2 regions of the Mesorhizobium sp. P160927 genome follow, and region 2 is predicted to be linked to the other one. Evidence: predicted binding sites of a transcription regulator. Region 2 holds the regulator's gene; the other holds the start of a gene.
The links. Region 2 encodes PhoB, which activates phosphate uptake and scavenging genes when phosphate is short. Its sites were predicted from a motif close to TGTCATNNANCTGTCAT; they were not measured.
Positions count from the first base shown of each region.

Region 1: a site for PhoB is predicted at 1,796-1,812, ahead of AC3CB8_RS05130 (DUF1045 domain-containing protein). Genes of this name have one in related genera too.

Region 1 is NZ_JBYMDW010000001.1:1,009,965-1,013,372, reverse strand. Features, by position in the region: gene AC3CB8_RS05135 (alpha-D-ribose 1-methylphosphonate 5-triphosphate diphosphatase) at 1-1,013, opposite strand, end outside; gene AC3CB8_RS05130 (DUF1045 domain-containing protein) at 1,049-1,756, opposite strand; gene iolB (5-deoxy-glucuronate isomerase) at 1,908-2,720, opposite strand; gene AC3CB8_RS05120 (DUF3329 domain-containing protein) at 2,725-2,943, opposite strand; gene iolE (myo-inosose-2 dehydratase) at 3,006-3,408, opposite strand, start outside.
Region 2 is NZ_JBYMDW010000001.1:246,615-250,022, reverse strand. Features, by position in the region: gene pstA (phosphate ABC transporter permease PstA) at 1-81, shown strand, start outside; gene pstB (phosphate ABC transporter ATP-binding protein PstB) at 78-881, shown strand; gene phoU (phosphate signaling complex protein PhoU) at 907-1,614, shown strand; gene phoB (phosphate regulon transcriptional regulator PhoB) at 1,634-2,323, shown strand; gene AC3CB8_RS01215 (ROK family protein) at 2,326-3,408, opposite strand, start outside.

The DNA of each region.
Region 1 (3,408 bases), 760 kb from region 2:
CGCGCCGGGTTCTTCGAAACCATGGCGACGGCCCGCGGCAGCGAAATACCTTCGACCATGTCGCCGAGGAAGAAGGCCGACTGGATCAGGCTGAAGGGAATGTAGTCGGACGACAGGATGTCGAGCAGGCCGTCACTGGCCAAGGTGCGTGCCGAGACATTGCCCGAATGCGAGGCGCCGCGCATGACATTGGGCGCCCCCATCAGCACCCCAAGCCCGGCGGCCTTCGAGGCACGCGCCGCTTCCTCGGTGGTCGGGAACTCGGCGACCCGCACACCCTGCTCGATGGCCTCCTCGACATGAGCCGACGTCGCATCGTCGTGGCTGGCGAGCACGATGCCGCGCTCCCGGCAGGCGGCGGCGATGAAGACGCGGTTCGGCCCGGAGTTGCGTGACGATTCGTCCATCCGCTTCTCGCAGAATTTCTGGAAATCGCGATCCGAGAGTTTCAGCTTGCGCTGGTAGTAGTAGGCATAGGTTTCAAGATTGACGAACTGGCGCTGGCCCGGTGCGTGGTCCATCAGCGACGCCAGCTTGACTCGTTCGTCACCGTCGAAATTGGCGAATGCGTTGAGGCAATCCGGCGCTGAAACCTCGCAGCGAAGGTGCAGGAAGTGATCGGCCCGCAAACGATCCTGCGCGACGCTGTCCTCGATCGCATCGGCCAGCTTGCGTATGTCGTCCAATGTCAGGTCGGCGTCCTCGTCCATGCCGACGCGCAAGGCATCGAGCACGGTCGTGATGCCGGCGGTCGCCACCTGCGCGTCATGGGCGAGCACCGCGGCGATCGGGTTCCAGCGCACTTTCGGCCGCGGCGCATAATGGCCCTCGAGATGGTCGGTGTGGAGTTCGACCAGCCCTGGAATGATGAAGTCGCCGCCCATGTCCTCGCCGGTCCGGGCCGAACCGGCATCGATGCCCGCGATCAAGCCATCGCGCAGCACCAGTGAGCCTTCGACGATCTCGTCGGCAAGAACGATGCGGGCGTTGGAAAGAACAGTTTCGGCGGTCATTGCGGGTAGTCCTTGGTCTTGCAGTCGGGTTTCGTTCAGGCGATTTTTCGGGCCGGGCGGCGTCCGAGCGCGTGCTGGGAAAGCACCATGAACGGCGCACCGGGCTCGGGTTCGATAAACAATGTCAGCGCGTCCACGAGCACGGGCTGGCGCAACACATCGGCGAAAAGGCTGTCGATGGCGGCGCGCAGGCGAGGGCTTTCCCGTGGGCCGGCCCGCCCGGACAGGGTCATGTGGAAGCGGAAGGTCTCGAAGACATAGGGATAGCCCCATTGGCAGAGATTGCGAAACTCGACCGGCTTCAGCGAATCCGGGCTGCGCCGCTCGATCTCGGCCTCGGACAGCGGCGCGCGAAACCGATCGAAATCGCGTACCACATCGTCGGCGAAGCGGTTGAGCGGCGGCAGCGGACCATCCGGCACCAGCGCGAAGAAGCTGTCGATCTGGCTGACGACCAGGCGCGGGATCGTGACGACAGGCGTAACCTCGGCAAAATGATCCAGCGCCGCGCGGAGCGAGGCTTCGGTCTCCGTCGCAGCCAGGTGGAAGGGCGCCTTCAGCGTCGCGTGAAAGCCATAGCGGCGCGCCGAAGCGGTGTGGAAGGCCACTTCCGCCGCCGACAGATCGGCAACGGCCTCAACCGGCCTTGTCGCGGCGCCGAACGGATCGCGGCCCAGCCAATTCGCGGCGATGCGCGCCAGCGGCTCGTCCTGCCGGGGGGTGAAATAAATGGCATAACGCATGGGAAGTCCTCGTCAGAACTGTTGCCATAGGTGATTTCCATGACGGATTGACGAAGCTTTGACGGGTTTTAGAAGGCAAATCGACACTTCGGGTCCTTAGCCGACGATTTTTCCAAGCTGGACCAATAAGTTCGACCGGACGGCGACACGGTCAGGCCTTCATCAACCATTCGTGCTCGGGAGCATTGTGGAATTTCCACGTCCGCTTCGGTCCGGCCATCACGTTGAGGTAATAGAGGTCATAGCCGTGGCAGGCGGCACAGGGGTGATAGCCCTTGGGCACCAGCACCACATCGCCATCCTCGATCGCCATGGCTTCGTCCAGCGCGCGATGTCCGCTTTTGTCGGCATCGGTGTAGACGCGCTGGAAGGCAAAGCCCTGCGGCGGGTTGAGGCGATGGTAGTAGGTTTCCTCGAGATAGGACTCGGCAGGCAGGTTGTCCTGGTCGTGCTTGTGCGGCGGGTAGCTCGACGTGTGACCGCCGGGCGTGATGACCTCGACGACCAGCAACGAGTCGGCCGGCTGGCCTTCCGGCAGGATGTTGGTGACGTAGCGCGTGTTGGTGCCCTTGCCGCGCACCTCCTGGCCGAGATCGCCCGGTCCGATCACCCGGACCGGCAGGCCGCCGCCAAGACCGGGCGCCGAGCAGACGCCAAGTTCCAGCTCGGTATCGGCCGTCACCGACCAGTCCGATCCCTGCGGCACATAGACCGACCACGGCTTGCCATCGAAGGGCGACATGCGCTCGCCGAGCAGGCCGAGATCCTTGCCGCCGGCTTTCACGGTACCCTTGCCGGTCACGAACACCAGGCAGACTTCGCGGTCTTCCGTCTTTCCCGACGCGTTTTCGCCCGGCTTCAGCCGATGCAGGTCGAAACCGACATAGGTCCAGCCGGCGCTTTTCGGCGTCACATGGGCGACGCGGCCATGGCCCTTGTCGGCTTTGACGAGCAGTTTCGACATCGGGTTACTCCTTCGGTTCGGTCTCGCTTGCGGCCTTGCTCTCGTCCACCGGCTTGTAGAGATAGAAAAACTGCCAGATGGCGTAGCCGGCAAAACCGAGCGCGATGACGCCCCAGAACGGCGTGCCGGACGCGAACTCGATCACCGACCAGATCAGGCAGACGGCCACGACGGCGATGCGCCGCCACAGCGGGCGGAAGAACGGGTGTTCATAATCTTTCATCGCGCCATCCGAATTCAGCAATCCGTCCTCAGATAGACCGCGCCTCACGGCGAATCCAGTCTTCAGGCATTCGGAAAACCTTGCGTCTCCACCGTGTAGCCGGCTGATGTCATCACCCGCATCAGCTCCCTGTGGCCAACCTGCGCCATCTTCAACGGCGGGTTCTTCTTCGGGTCCTGTTCAGCCTCGACCACGAACCAGCCTTCATAGCCATGGTCGGCGAAGCGCTGCACGATGGCGCCGAAATCGAGCGATCCGTCGCCCGGCACGGTGAAGGCGCCGAGCGCCACCGCATCGAGGAAAGATTGCCTGGTGCGGTCGAGCTTCTCGATCACGCCCATGCGCACATCCTTCACATGGACGTGGCTGATGCGCTTGTGGTGGTTGTCGATGGCGCGCAGCACGTCGCCGCCGGCAAAGGCGAGGTGTCCGGCATCGAGCAGCAGTGGGATGCCTTCGCCCGAA
Region 2 (3,408 bases):
GGCGCACTCATAATCACATTGACGGTTCTCGCGCTCAGCATCTTCGCGCGCAGCCTGACCGGACGCAGAGAGGACAAATGAGCCAGATGTTGTCTCCAGACATGACGATTGCCGCCGAGGCAGCCGCCAAGGCGAAGATCGAGGTCAAGAACCTCAATTTCTACTACGGCCAGTCGAAGGCGCTGAAGGACATCACCTTGTCGCTGCCCGAGCGCAGCGTGACTGCCTTCATCGGACCGTCGGGTTGCGGAAAGTCGACGCTGCTGCGCGTCTTCAACCGCATCTACGAGCTCTACCCCAAGCAGACCGCCGAGGGTCAGGTGCTGCTCGACGGCCAGAACGTTCTCGACCGCTCGCAGGACCTCAACCTGTTGCGCACCAAGATCGGCATGGTGTTCCAGAAGCCGACGCCGTTCCCGATGTCGATCTATGAGAACATCGCCTTCGGCGTCCGGCTCTATGAGAAGATCGGCAAGGCCGAGATGGACGGCCGTGTCGAGCAGGCGTTGAAACGCGCCGCGCTCTGGAACGAGGTCAAGGACAAGCTCAATGCCAGCGGCCTCAGCCTGTCCGGCGGCCAGCAGCAGCGGCTTTGCATCGCCCGCACGGTGGCGGTGAAGCCGGAGGTCATCCTGCTCGATGAGCCGGCGTCGGCGCTCGACCCATTGTCGACCGCGAAGATCGAGGAATTGATCGACGAGTTGCAAGCCGACTACACAATCGTCATCGTCACCCACAACATGCAGCAGGCCGCGCGCGTCTCGAAGCAGACGGCTTTCATGTATCTGGGCGAGCTGGTCGAATTCGACAAGACCGAGAAGATCTTCACGTCGCCTCGCGAGAAGCGCACGCAGGATTATATCACCGGCCGCTTCGGCTGATCTCACGCATACGAGGACCAGGATCATGGCCGAACACACAGTCGCAGCCTTCGACGAGGATCTCGGACAGATCAGCAGGCTGATCAGCGACATGGGCGATCTCGCCGGCATTATGGTCGGCGGCGCCACCAAGGCGCTGCTGAATTCCGACAACGCGCTGGCACAGCGCGTCGTCTCCGACGACGCCATCATGGACGCGCGCCAGCGCGAACTCGATGATCGCGCCATCACCCTGATCGCCAAGCGCCAGCCGATGGCCGACGATCTGCGTCATGTGGTCGGCTCGATCCGCATGGCGGGCGATCTCGAACGCATCGGCGACCTTGCCAAGAACATCGCCAAGCGCGTCGGCTCCGTCGGCCTCACCGCCACGCCGCGCGACCTGTCGCATTCCATAGACTCCATGGCGCAGCTGGTGCTGATCCAGGTGCAGGGCGTGGTCGAGGAATATGCGGCCGGCGATGCCGCCGCCCTCGCCAAGCTCAGGAATGACGACGAACGCATCGATGTCAAATACACTTCGGTCTTCCGCGAACTCCTGACCTACATGATGGAGGATCCCCGCAACATCACTGCTTGCACGCATCTTTTGTTCTGCGCCAAGAATCTCGAACGCATCGGCGACCATGTGACCAACATTGCCGAGAATGCGTATTATGTGCTGACCGGCACGCAACTGCCCGCCAACCGTCCGAAGCAGGACGAGACGGCGATGTCGGTGCCGGCGGCTTGACGGCAGGGATGATCAATCGATGATCGCGCCACGCATCATGGTGGTGGAGGACGAGGAGCCGCTGGGCGTGCTCCTCCGCTACAATCTGGAGTCCGAGGGTTACCAGGTCGAGGTGGTGACACGCGGCGACGAAGCCGAGATCCGCCTCCAGGAAAACGTGCCCGACCTCCTGGTGCTCGACTGGATGGTGCCGGCGGTTTCCGGCATCGAACTCTGTCGGCGCCTGCGTATGCGGCCCGAGACGGAGCGGTTGCCGATCATCATGCTGACGGCGCGCGGCGAGGAGAGCGACCGCGTGCGCGGCCTCTCGACCGGCGCCGACGACTATCTGGTCAAACCGTTCTCGACGCCGGAATTCATGGCCCGGGTCAAGGCGCTGCTGCGCCGCGCCAAGCCGGAAGTGTTGTCCAGCGTGCTCAAGGTCGGCGACATCGTGCTCGACCGCGAATCGCACCGGGTCTATCGCAAGAAGAGCGAGATCCGGCTCGGACCGACCGAGTTCCGCCTGCTCGAGTTCATGATGCGCCATCCCGGCCGCGTATTCTCGCGCAGCCAGTTGCTCGACAATGTCTGGGGCGAGACGATCTACATCGACGAGCGCACCGTGGATGTGCATGTCGGCCGCCTGCGCAAGGCGGTAAACAATGGCCGCATGCCCGATGTGATACGCACCATCCGTGGCGCAGGCTACGCGATCCGCGAGGATTGAGATCAGGCCACGTTCTTGCCGGATCTCACCTGCATGCCCGGCGCGAAGATCTCCTGGTCGACGAAGGTGAGCGCGCGCATGGCGCAGCCCTCGCGGATCAGCGGCAATTCGTTCGGCTCTGTATCGAAGGAAATCGACGTCGAATGCTGGCCGCCGGCGGTCTGGGCGATGGCCTCGCGCAAGGCCGGCTCGATCAGATCGAAGGCGGCGGCGCTGACGCCGACCATCGCAACGGGCGCCGGATCGATCAGCGCGAACAGGCTGCCAAGCCCATAGCCCAGCGCCTCCCCGGCCTTGCGATAGGCCTCGCGTTCCGGTCCGTCTCTTTCGCGCGCCGTGGCCGCCAATGCACGCATGTCGGCGTCGCTGACGTCGACCGGTTTGGCGTCCTCACCCATCTGTCCTGCATTGCGCCAGATGGCATAGTTGCCGGCATAGGCCTCGACGCAGCCGCGCCGCCCGCAGCGGCAGAGCGCGCCGCCCGGGCGATGGATCATGTGGCCGAACTCGCCGCCCGAGGAATGGGTGCCTGTGAACAGCTCGCCCTTCAGCACCAGGCCCATGCCGATGCCGTGCGAGAGCAGGATGGCGATGAAGTCGTCGCGGTAGCGCTCGGGGTCGCGCCAGCGCAGCGCCACCGCCATCATGTTGCAGTCGTTCTCCATGGTGGCGGGGATGCCGAATTCGGCTTCGAGTATATCGGCGAAGGCAATGTCCGTCTGGGGCGTGATCGGCGACCACAGCATGGCGCGCGCCTCGGTGTCGGTGATGCCCTGGATCGCCAGCGCGATGCGGGCGATGCTGGCGACGTCGAGGTCGGGATCCTCGAGGCGGCGCCGGACGATGGCCACGCATTCGCCGATCAGCGCCTCGCGCGACATGGTCAGCGTGTCCAGCCGGCGCTGCTCCTCCGATATCACCTGGCCGGCGTAGTCGATGACGGCGACGGAGAGGAAATTCAGCGACAGCACCACGGTCATGACCGCCGCGGCCTCGGGGTTGAGGCCAAGGCCAACCTGCGGCCGGCCGCGTTTCAGTGAGCCGGCCTCGTTCGGCTTGCCTTCGCTCAGGATACCTTCGCCGAT